Linked DNA regions of Cupriavidus metallidurans CH34. The protein of the gene in region 1 interacts with the protein of each later gene in a pairwise test. Links are inferred from orthologs where the notes say so. Each region holds a gene or a part of one and is shown in the gene's direction. Other genes may lie near its edges.

The links. Proteins that work in one complex are often made in the same cells at the same time.
Region 2: the proteins of RMET_RS09405 (region 1) and rlmB interact in binary tests that used the Escherichia coli proteins (3 or more experiments, as listed by UniProt). The link is inferred for Cupriavidus metallidurans CH34 from one-to-one orthologs.

Annotation. Positions count from the first base shown.
Region 1 is NC_007973.1:2,037,176-2,042,941, forward strand. The notes cover bases 1,373-4,306. They hold RMET_RS09405 (bifunctional ADP-dependent NAD(P)H-hydrate dehydratase/NAD(P)H-hydrate epimerase), read left to right. Parts: upstream 1,373-2,002; coding sequence 2,003-3,610; downstream 3,611-4,306. Other genes in these bases: RMET_RS09400 (D-amino acid dehydrogenase), read left to right, coding at 1,373-1,995; pgi (glucose-6-phosphate isomerase), read left to right, coding at 3,891-4,306. Also shown: RMET_RS09395 (TRAP transporter large permease), read left to right, coding at 1-671; more of RMET_RS09400, read left to right, coding at 706-1,372; more of pgi, read left to right, coding at 4,307-5,516; RMET_RS09415 (ABC transporter ATP-binding protein), read right to left, coding at 5,532-5,766. UniProt on the Escherichia coli protein: Bifunctional enzyme that catalyzes the epimerization of the S- and R-forms of NAD(P)HX and the dehydration of the S-form of NAD(P)HX at the expense of ADP, which is converted to AMP.
Region 2 is NC_007973.1:2,267,669-2,273,444, reverse strand. Bases 1,672-4,615 are described here. They hold rlmB (23S rRNA (guanosine(2251)-2'-O)-methyltransferase RlmB), read left to right. Parts: upstream 1,672-2,743; coding sequence 2,744-3,487; downstream 3,488-4,615. Other genes in these bases: tal (transaldolase), read right to left, coding at 4,288-4,615; RMET_RS10460 (SIR2 family NAD-dependent protein deacylase), read left to right, coding at 3,490-4,224; rnr (ribonuclease R), read left to right, coding at 1,672-2,700. In the rest of the region: more of rnr, read left to right, coding at 70-1,671; more of tal, read right to left, coding at 4,616-5,244; ribose-5-phosphate isomerase RpiA, read left to right, coding at 5,363-5,776. UniProt on the Escherichia coli protein: Specifically methylates the ribose of guanosine 2251 in 23S rRNA.

The DNA of each region.
Region 1 (5,766 bases):
CGGCCCGGCTCGCGTCGATCCGGCAGCTCATGCCCTGCATCATCCTGATCGCGTTCATCACGTGGATCATGATGGCCGGGTACTCGACGGCTACCGAGGCTGCCGCGTATGGCGTGGTGGCATCGCTCGCGCTGGCCTGGGCAGGCGGCTCGCTGACGCGCAAGGCATTCTGGGAGAGCCTGATGTCGGCCACCCGGCTGACCGCGATGATCATGTTCGTGCTCGGGGCGACGTCATTTCTGTCGGTCACGATGAGTTTCACCGGCATTCCGCGCGCACTGGCCGAATGGGTGGCGGCGCTGCACCTGTCGCCGTGGGCGCTGATCGCCGTCCTGACCATCATCTATATCCTGCTCGGCACGGCACTCGACGGCATCTCGATGATCGCGCTGACCACGGCCACCGTCCTGCCGATGGTACAGGCCGCCGGCTTCGATCTGGTATGGTTTGGCATCTTCATCGTGCTGCTGGTGGAAATCGCCGAGGTCACGCCACCCGTCGGATTCAACTTGTTCGTGCTCCAGAGCATGACCGGCAAGGACAGCAACTACATCGCCAGGGTGTCGTTGCCGTTCTTCATGATGATGGTGCTGGCGATCGGCATCATCACCGTGTGGCCCAGCGTGGTGACATGGCTGCCAGACGTGGTCATGGCGAAGGAGCTCAAATAGCGGCACTTCATCCTGAAGGGGGCAAAGCTAGCGGATGCACGTGATCATCATCGGCGCCGGCGCAATCGGCGTCTGCTCGGCCTGGTACCTGCGCCAGGCCGGCTTCGAAGTCACTGTACTGGAGCGACGCGGCGCCCCCGCGCAGGAAGCCAGCTTTGGCAACGCGGGCATGATCGCCCCCGGCTACGTCACACCCTGGGCGGCGCCCGGGATGCCCGGCAAGATTGTGCGCTCACTGTTCCAGCACGCCTCGCCGGTCGTGTTCCGCCCAAGCGTCGACCCCGCGATGTGGCGCTGGATCGTGCGCTGGCTGCGCGAATGCAACCCCGAAAGCTATCGCACCAACAAGCTGCGGATGCAGCGTGTGGCGTTCTACAGCCGCGCCTGTCTGCACGAGCTTCGCTCGGCGCTCGAGATCGAGTACGAGCAATCACGTGGCTACCTGCAACTGTTTCGCACACAGCGCGACCTTGATCTCGCATCGCCTGCATTGGCGCTGCTGCGCGAGAACAACGTCCCGCATCAGCTCATCGACGCCGCCGGTTGCCGGCGTATCGAACCCGGCCTGACCGACGACACGCCACTAGCTGGCGGCCTGCACCTTCCGGAGGATGAATCCGGCAATTGCCCGATCTTCGTGCGCAGACTGCACCAGCACGCGGAAGCCGCGGGGGTGCGGTTTCGCTTCCAGACCGAAGTTGCCCGGTTGCGCAGGACGGACGGCCGCCTGACAGTCGAACTCGCCGCGCTCCGTGGCCATGCCCGGGAAGTGCTCGATGCGGACCGCGTGCTGCTTGCCGCCGGCGTTGGCAGCGAGACGCTGCTGCGCCCGCTGGGGCTGCGCCTGCCGCTCTACCCGGTCAAGGGTTACTCGGCCACGGTCATGGTGACGGACGAACTACAGGCGCCGCTAGGCGCCCTGATGGACGAATCGTTCAAGGTGGCCATCACGCGCATGGGCAATCGACTGCGCGTGGCGGGCACCGCGGAGCTTGGATCGCGCAAGCTCGATCTGCGGCCGGCCGCGTTGCAAACCCTGATCAAGGTCGCGCGCGACTGGTTTCCGGTAGCCGGGCACTACAATGCCGCCACGCTCTGGGCCGGAGCGCGACCGATGCTGCCTGACGGCCCGCCCCTGATCGGCGCCACCCGCGTGCCGGGCCTGTTTCTGAACCTCGGCCATGGCTCGACGGGCTGGGCGATGAGCTGCGGATCGGGCAAAATTGCCGCGGACCAGATCGCCGCGAGCGCCGGCCAAGGCGACGGGCCAGCCATCGACATGGATGGGCTGACACCCGAACGTTACCGGCTGGGCCCCGCCTGATACCGATATGAGCACGACTGTCTCGCCTTCGACATCCCCGGACCCCGACGCGACGCCGGACCGCATCGCGCTGGATCCCGCCGGCACGGACGTTACGCCGCTTTACGACCTGACGACGATCCGTCGCGTGGAGCACGCCGGGCTGGCCGCGACCCCGCCTTTCACGTTGATGTCCCGCGCGGGCGCTGCGGCAGCGGACTGGCTGCACGCATGGGTGCCGAATGGCCGCATCCTCTGCCTGGCTGGCCCTGGCAACAACGGCGGCGACGCGCTGGTCGCCGCCCTGCGCCTGCATCAGCGCGGACGGCTCGTGGAAACCTGGCTGATCGGCGAAGCCGACCTGCTGCCCGCCGATGCGGCCCGCGCCTGGCTCGAGGCCCGCGCCGCCGGCGTGCCGCTCCTGGCGCTGCCCAACGATGCCGATACCGGGATTCCTCCCTGGCCGAATGGATGCGCGGCAATCGTTGATGGATTGCTGGGGATCGGACTCAACCGTGCGGCCGACGGCAATATGGCGCGTTGGATTGATCATCTCAATAACTCGCACCTGCCGGTATTCTCGCTCGATATCCCGAGCGGATTGTTCGCCGACACCGGCGCCGGCAACCCGGCGGTCCGGGCACAACGCACGCTGACGTTCCTGGCTGCCAAGCCGGGCCTGCTGACCCTGGATGGCCGCGATTGCGCTGGCGAGGTCGATATCGCACCACTCGGGCTCGACTATCCGCCAGCCGAACATCCCGTGGCGGTGGTCAATCAGCCGCCGGGTTTTTCCCATTCGCTGCCGCGACGTGAGCACGCGGATAACAAAGGCAGCTTCGGCAGCCTGGCAGTGATCGGTGGCAGCCATGGAATGACCGGGGCCCCATTGCTTGGCGCGCGCGCCGCCCTATATCTGGGCGCCGGTCGTGTCCATGTGGGATTCCTCGCGCAACCGGCACCCGCCATCGACCCGGTCCATCCGGAGTTGATGCTGCACGCCGTGACGGAGCTTTCGCCCGGCGCGATGTCCGCCTACGTGGTCGGCCCCGGGATGGGCACGGGTGCCTCCGCGCGCAAGCAACTGACGCAATTGATCGATATCTGCGCCAACGCGGCGACAGCCGCACCGCTGGTGCTCGATGCGGATGCGCTCAACCTGCTGGCTACCGATGGCACGCTGGCCCAGCAACTTGTCGAAAGCGGCGTGGCACACGTGATGACGCCCCACCCGCTTGAGGCCGCGCGACTGCTGGGCAGCACCGTGGCCGATATCCAGCGCAACCGGCTGGCGGCCGCCACCGCGCTGGCCACGCGGTGGCAGGCCACGATCGTACTCAAGGGCTCCGGGAGCGTGATCGCGTCCCCAGACGGCGCGCCGCCCGCGATCAATCCAACCGGCAATGCCGCGCTCTCCACCGCGGGCACCGGTGATGTCCTGGCCGGAATGATCGGCGCCCTGATCGCCCAGGGCATGCCGATCGTCGCAGCCGCGCGCGCGGCGGTCTGGATTCACGGCCGCGCCGCCGACAGGCTAGTAGCGTCGGGCACGGGCCCGGCTGGCATGACTGCCAGCGAGCTCTATCTTCCCGCCCGGGATATTTTCAACGCGTTGCTGCGCGGTGGCGGCGCGTGACGTCCCGCCAACGCCACCAACAATGCCGCGCGAATCACGCCAGACGCCGTCCAGGTGATCTCAGGTGATGCGCGCGGCGCGGCACGCGTCGGACAATTGCCGATAGGGGGCGTTGGCACCCTCTGCTAAGGTAACGACATCCCGACGTCGGAAACCGTCAATCCCGCAAGCCTCGTTACTTTTTGCTGCCACTTCCGGAATTTGCGATCACATTCTGACGATATACTTGCTGGCGCCTGCCTCGTGCGGGCGTTCGTGCCCGATTTCCCCCCAAGAACGAATGCCGACTGACCTCCAAGCCTGGAACGCCCTTCGCCAACACCATGACGTCGTCCGCGAGACGCCGATGCAGCAGTGGTTCGCCGAAGCCGGGGCTGCCCAACGGGTCGATGCCTTCTCGCTGGAAGCCTCTGGCCTGTATCTGGATTACTCGAAGAACCGCATCACCGGCGAGACCCTTGCGCTGCTGATGAAGCTTGCCGAGGAAGCCGGCGTGCCGGCGCGCCGCGACGCCATGTTCGCTGGCGAACATATCAACGCCACCGAAGATCGTGCCGCGTTGCACGTCGCGCTACGCGCCCTGCCCGACGCGCCGTTCAAGGTCGACGGCGCATCGGTCATGCCCGCCATCCACGATGTACTCCGCCGGATGCGCGAGTTTGCCGGCCGCGTGCGCAGTGGCGTTTGGACCGGCTCCACGGGCCAGGGGATCACCGACATTGTCAACATCGGCATCGGCGGCTCTGACCTGGGCCCGCGCATGGTATGCCGCGCCCTGGCGCATCTGGCCGACCCGCGCGGACCGCGTGTGCACTTCGTTTCGAATGTGGATGGCACCGAGCTTGCCGAAACGCTCCAGCGCCTGGATCCAGCACGCACGCTAGCGATCGTCTGTTCGAAGACGTTCACCACGCTCGAAACCATGGCCAACGCCTGCAGCATGCGGGACTGGTTCCTGCGCCACGGCGTGGCCGAGAATCAGCTCGCGCGGCACTTCGTCGCCGTGTCGACCAATCGCGACGCGGTGGTCGATTTCGGCATCGACCCGAACAACATGTTCGAGTTCTGGGATTGGATCGGTGGCCGGTTCTCGCTGTGGTCGTCGGTCGGCCTGTCGATTGCGCTGGCCGTCGGCTTCGACGCCTTCGAGGACCTGCTGCTCGGGGCCCGCGCGATGGACGATCATTTCCGCACTGCACCGCTCGCCCAAAACATGCCGGTGGTGATGGCGATGCTGGGCATCTGGTATCGCAATTTCCACGACATGCCGACGAGCTGCATGGCGCCCTATTCGACCTCGCTCGAACTGTTTCCGGCGTTCCTCCAGCAACTCGAGATGGAGAGCAACGGCAAGTCGGTCCAGCTCGATGGCCGTCCGGTGGACGCGGATACCGCGCCAGTGGTCTGGGGCACGGCTGGCACCAACGGCCAGCACGCCTACTTCCAGATGATCCACCAGGGCTCACAGATCGTGCCGGTCGATTTCGTCGCGCCGCTGGTGCCGCCGCGCGAACTGCCGGGACATCACGTCAAGCTGCTGGCCAACTGCTTTGCACAGGCCGAGGCATTGATGCGCGGACGCAGTGCGGAAGAACTCCAAGCGGCCGGCGTCGACGCAGCACGCATTCCGCATATGGTGTTCGAGGGCAACCGCCCCAGCAACATGCTGCTGATGGAAAACCTGACGCCGCACGTGCTGGGCGCGCTGATCGCGCTCTATGAGCACCGCACCTTCGTGCAGGGCATCGTCTGGAACATCAATTCGTTCGATCAGTGGGGCGTGGAGCTCGGCAAGATCCTGGCGCGCCCGATCGAGGCCGAACTCAGTGGCAATGCCACGGAAGCCCACGATGCATCGACCGCCGCGCTGATCGCGCGGGCACGCCGCTCACTGGCGCGCAGTTAACCCCGTCGACACCGCTCAGACGCCCACATCCATGAACTCATCGCTGGCTACACGGCCAGCCTCGATCGTCAGGATGCGGCCGCATCGCGCCGCCACCGAACGGTCGTGCGTGACCAGCACGAGTGTCGATCCCGCATCGCGATTGAGCTCGAACATCAGCGCGATGACCGCCTCGCCCGTGGCGGTGTCCAGACTTCCGGTCGGCTCGTCCGCAAACAAAATATCGGGCCGCGCAACGAAGGCGCGCGCC
Region 2 (5,776 bases), 230 kb from region 1 along the record:
AGGTGTCGAAACAACCGAAGCGGCCATTATAGCGACCGTAAAACGTTTGTCAAACAGTTTCGAGAAAAATTGAATCAGAACAACTATCCGATCCCCAGCCGGGAAGAAATCCTTGGCGTACTGAGAACTTCGGGGTCGCCCCTGTCGGCCGGCGATATCGCCAAGGCCCTGGCCGTCACGCGCAAAGAGCATGACGGCTTTCAGAAACGGCTCGCCGCGATGGAACGCGACGGCCAGATCGAACTCAATCGCAAGGGCCGCTATGAGCTGGCCCATCAACCCAATTTCGTGCTTGGCCGCGTGCAGGGCCATCGGGACGGCTTCGGCTTCCTGATTCGCGACGACGGCGAGGACGATATCTTCCTGCCCGAGCGCGAGCTGCAGAAGGCGATGCACAACGATCGCGCGCAGGTGCGCGTGGTTGGCTATGACCGACGCGGCCGTCCGGAAGGGCAGATCGTTGAGATCGTGGAGCGTGCCAATCGCTTCGTGATCGGCCGACTGCTGTCCGAAAATGGCGTGCTTGTGGTGGCGCCGGAAGACAAGCGCATTGGCCAGGACATCCTGATTCCGCCCAAGGCCCAAGGCAAGGCGCGCGTGGGGCAGGTGGTCAGCGTCGAACTGATGGAATGGCCTGATCGCTACGTGCAGCCGGTGGGCCGCGTGGTCGAGGTGATTGGCGATATCGACGATCCCGGCATGGAGATCGAGATTGCCGTGCGCAAGTATGGCGTGCCGCATCAGTTCTCGCCCGCTGCCGTCAAGGAAGCACAGGGGTTGCCCGATGAGGTGCGTCAGGCCGACCTCGATCATCGCATCGACCTGCGCGACATTCCGCTGGTCACGATCGATGGCGAGGATGCGCGCGACTTCGACGATGCCGTCTATTGCGAGCAGGTCAAGATCGGCCGTGCAAAGGGCTGGCGTCTGATCGTGGCGATCGCCGACGTGTCGCACTACGTGCGGCCGGGTACGCCGCTCGATGCCGATGCGCTGGATCGCGCCACGTCGGTTTACTTCCCGCGCCGCGTGATTCCGATGCTGCCGGAGAAGCTGTCGAATGGCCTCTGCTCGCTGAACCCGAACGTCGACCGTCTGTGCATGGTTTGCGACGCGGTGATCACGGCCAAGGGCGAACTCAAGGGCTACCAGTTCTATCCGGCGGTGATGCACTCCGCGGCACGCCTGACCTACAACGAGGTCTGGTCGGTTCTGTCGAATACCAAGGGGCCCGAGGCCCACAAGCGCGCGGAGCTGGTGCCGCATCTGCAGAACCTGTATGAGCTGTTCCAGGTTCTGCTCAAGGCTCGCCGTGCCCGTGGCGCGATCGACTTCGACACCACCGAAACCTATATCGTCTGCAACGCGCAGGGCAAGATCGAGCAGATCTTGCCGCGCACTCGCAACGACGCGCACCGTCTGATCGAAGAGTGCATGTTGACGGCTAACGTCTGCGCGGCCGACTTCCTCGAGCGATTCAAGCATCCGGCGCTGTACCGGATTCACGCGGGTCCGAGCGAAGAGAAGCTCAAGAATCTGCGCGAGTTCCTGAAGACCGCTGGGCTGTCGCTTGGCGGTGGCGACAAGCCGCAGGCCTCGGACTATGCCGAGGTCATGGACAAGATCAAGTCGCGTCCCGATGCGCCGATGTTGCAGACGATGCTGCTGCGTTCGATGCAGCAGGCGGTCTACAGCCCGGACAATATCGGCCACTTCGGCTTGGCCTACGAGGCGTACGCGCACTTCACCAGCCCGATCCGCCGCTATCCGGACTTGCTCGTGCATCGTTCGATCAAGGCGATCCTCGCGCACACGAAGTATCGGCCGGCCTTTATCCAGGGGACGGAGCTCAATACGCAGATCTCGCCGAAAGCGCGCCGGATGCAGGCCGCCGATGCCGAGAAGCGTGCCGAGAACGTTGCCGCGCGCGCGAAGCGCGACGAGGGCGTCTGGGACGAACTGGGGTTGCACTGCTCGGCCAACGAGCGTCGTGCCGACGAGGCATCGCGCGACGTGGAGGCCTGGCTCAAGTGCTACTTCATGCGCGACAAGCTGGGCAGCGATTTCGCTGGCACGATCAGCGCGGTGACGTCGTTCGGCATCTTCGTGCAGCTCGACGAGCTGTATGTGGAAGGCCTTGTGCACGTGACGGAACTGGGTAGTGACTATTTCCAGTACGACGAGGCGCGCAACGAACTGCGTGGCGAGCGGACTGGTATCCGCTATCGGCTCACCGATCGCGTGCGCGTGCAGGTGTCGCGCGTCGACCTCGATGCCCGCAAGATCGACTTCCGTCTGGTGCAGGAGCCGTCCGCCAAGACGCTGCGCGCCCGGGCCGGCGTGCCCGAGCAGCCGCGGGTGCCGGCTGCCCACGCGGTGCCGGCGCGCAAGAAGGGACGCCAGCTTGCCGCGTTGCTCGGTGGCACTTCGAAGCCGGAAGAATCGTTCGACGAAACGCTCGACCGTGTGATCGAAGAGCAACCGGTGTTCGAGGCGGTCATCACGCCGCTCAAGCCGCGCGACGCCCATGTCGGGCATGCGCCGCATGGCCGCGGGTCGGCGAAGAAGGCGCAGTCAGGCAAGCCCGCAAAGCGAGCGGCCAAGCCAAAGCCGGCGCATCTGAAGACCGAACGGCAGCCGACGACCAAGCGCGCGCCCAAGCCCGCCGGCAAGAGCACGCGGCCGGCCCGCAAGCGCTAATCTGGCGCGTTTGAAGTTGGCCATGGCGGGTACAATGCGCGCCATGGCCAAACACAAACTCCTGATCGGCTTTCATGCCGTCAACGCACGCCTGCGCCAGAACGCGCAGAGCGTGTCCGATATCTACATCGAAGCGAATCGCCGTGACCGGCGCATGCAGGACTTTATCCGCCTGGCGGAGAGTCTTGGCGTGACGCTGCATCCGGTTGATGCCGAGCGCCTGCGCGGCATGGCCGGCACGGATCGCCACCAGGGCGTGGTGGCGCGGGCCGATGATGTCTCGCTTGCGCTCAACCTCGACGAACTCCTGGATGGCATCGAAGGCACGCCGCTATTGCTCCTGCTCGACGGCGTCACCGATCCGCACAACCTCGGCGCATGCCTGCGCGTGGCCGATGGCGCTGGCGCTCACGCGGTGATCGCGCCGAAGGACCGTAGCGTGGGTCTGAACGCCACGGTGGCGAAGGTTGCCAGCGGCGCGGCCGAAACCGTGCCGTACATCACGGTGACGAACCTTGCGCGCACGCTGCGCGAACTGCAGGAGCGTGGCATCTGGGTGATCGGCACGGCTGACGGCACCGAGAAGGCGCTGTACGACGTCGACCTGAAGGGACCGACCGCCATCGTCATGGGCGCGGAAGGCGAGGGTATGCGCCGCCTGACGCGCGAGACTTGCGATGAACTGGTGGCAATTCCGATGGCGGGGGGCGTCGAGAGCCTGAACGTGTCGGTGGCCAGCGGCGTGTGCCTGTACGAAGCGGTGCGTCAGCGCCGTCTGCCGCGCTGATCATGGATAGCCTCGCCCTTGAGCAGGCGCGTGGCTGGGTTGCCGAGGCCCGTCAGATCTTTGTGCTGACGGGTGCCGGGATTTCCGCGGAGTCCGGTGTGCCGACGTTCCGCGATGCGCTGACCGGCCTATGGGAGCGCTTCGATCCCGAGGAACTGGCGACGGAAGAAGCGTACCGGCGTCAACCTGCGCTGGTGTGGCAGTGGTATCAGCACCGGCGCGAGCTGGTGGCGGCGGCCCGGCCGAATCCAGCCCACCATGCGCTTGCGGTGCTGGCCCGGCTGAAGTCGATGACGCTAGTGACGCAGAATATCGATGGCCTGCATCAGAAGGCGGGTAGCGAGCAGGTGGTGGAGCTGCACGGCAACCTCTTCGCCAACAAATGGCTTGATGGCTGTGGTCGTTGCGATACCGTGCCGCCGATTCCGGGCGATCCCCCGCGATGCGCGATATGCGGTGCGATGATGCGTCCTGGCGTGGTGTGGTTCGGCGAGGACCTGCCGCGAGTGGCCCGTTTCCGCGCCGACCATGCGGCCGAGTCCTGTGACCTCTGCCTGGTTGTGGGCACGTCGGGGCTGGTGTATCCGGCGGCGGCGCTGCCGGGTGTGGCGAAGGAAAACGGCGCGCGTGTGATTGTGGTGAATCCGAAGCCGTCAGCACTGGACGAGACGGCGGATATCGTCCTGCCCGCGCCGGCGGGTGAATGCCTGCCGTTGCTCTGGCCGCAGGCAGTCTGAACGACTGTTCGACTGCGGATCCGCGGCTCCCTCCAAGGTGTTGGATAGAGCCGCGATCCCGACTCAACTGGCCAGTTCGCCGACGAGTTTTTCCAATTTCACCGCATCGGCTGCAAACAGGCGGATACCTTCGGAGAGCTTCTCCGTTGCCATCGCATCTTCGTTGAGTTGCCAGCGGAAGGCGGGTTCATCTGCGGCGATTCGCGCGACGTTGCCGGCCTGTGCCTGTTCCACGGACAGCTTGAGCGCAACGGCACTCTGTCCGCCTGCAAGCTGCTCGAGCAGTTCCGGACTGATCGTCAGCAGGTCGCAGCCTGCCAGCGACAGGATCTGATCGGTGCCGCGGAAACTGGCACCCATGACCTCGGTCGCGTAGCCGAACTTCTTGTAATAGTCATAGATCTGGCGCACGGAACGCACGCCGGGATCGTTTTCGCCGCCGTTCGCCACGGGGTCCCATTTCTCGCCAGCCTGCTTCTTGTACCAATCGAGAATGCGGCCCACGAACGGGGAGATCAGCTGCGCGCCGGCCTCGGCACAAGCCACTGCCTGCGCCAGCGAGAACAGCAGCGTCATGTTGCAGCGGATGTTCTCGCGTTGCAGGACCTCGGCAGCGCGGATGCCTTCCCATGTCGAGGCGATCTTGATCAGCACGCGCTCGCGTGCCACGCCACGTTGCTCGTACAGGCCGATCAGGTGGCGCGCCTTGGCAACGGTGGCCTCGGTATCGAACGACAGACGGGCGTCGACCTCGGTCGACACGCGGCCGGGCACGATGGCCAGGATCTCGCAGCCGAATGCGATCAGGAGCTGGTCCATGACGCCATCGAGCCCCGAATTGCCGTGGTGATCGCGCACAGCCTGTTCCAGCAGCGGGCGGTATTCCGGCTTCTGTACCGCCTTGAAAATCAGCGACGGATTGGTAGTCGCGTCCTGTGGCTTGTATTGCTTCATCAACTGGAAGTCGCCGGTGTCGGCCACTACCGTGGTGAACTGCCTCAGTTGTTCAAGCTCGTTCATGATTGGGTTCCGTCGGAGGGAGGGGCCATTGTAACGGCGTGGCGCGTGGCGTAAACGTCGGAGATGGGGAACCAATCCGCTACACTACGCGTTTCCCAACGCTTTTCTGGCTGTAGTCATGACTCAGGATGAACTCAAGGCGCTGGTCGCGCAAGCTGCCGCTGACTATGTGAAGCAGGAAGTGCCCGAAGGCGCCGTTCTCGGCGTGGGCACCGGCTCCACCGCCAATCTCTTCATCGACGCCGTGGCGGCGTTCAAGGAGCGCTTTTCGGGCGCGGTGTCGAGTTCCGAGGCCTCCACACGCCGCTTGCAACAGCACGGTTTCAATGTGCTCGATCTGAACGAGGTCGACAGCATTCCCGTCTATGTCGACGGTGCTGACGAGATCGACAACTCGGGCGCGATGATCAAGGGCGGCGGCGGTGCGCTGACGCGCGAGAAGATCGTTGCCTCGGTGGCGGACCGATTCGTCTGCATTGCCGACGGCAGCAAGCTGGTGCCGACGATGGGCGCGTTTCCGCTGCCGGTCGAG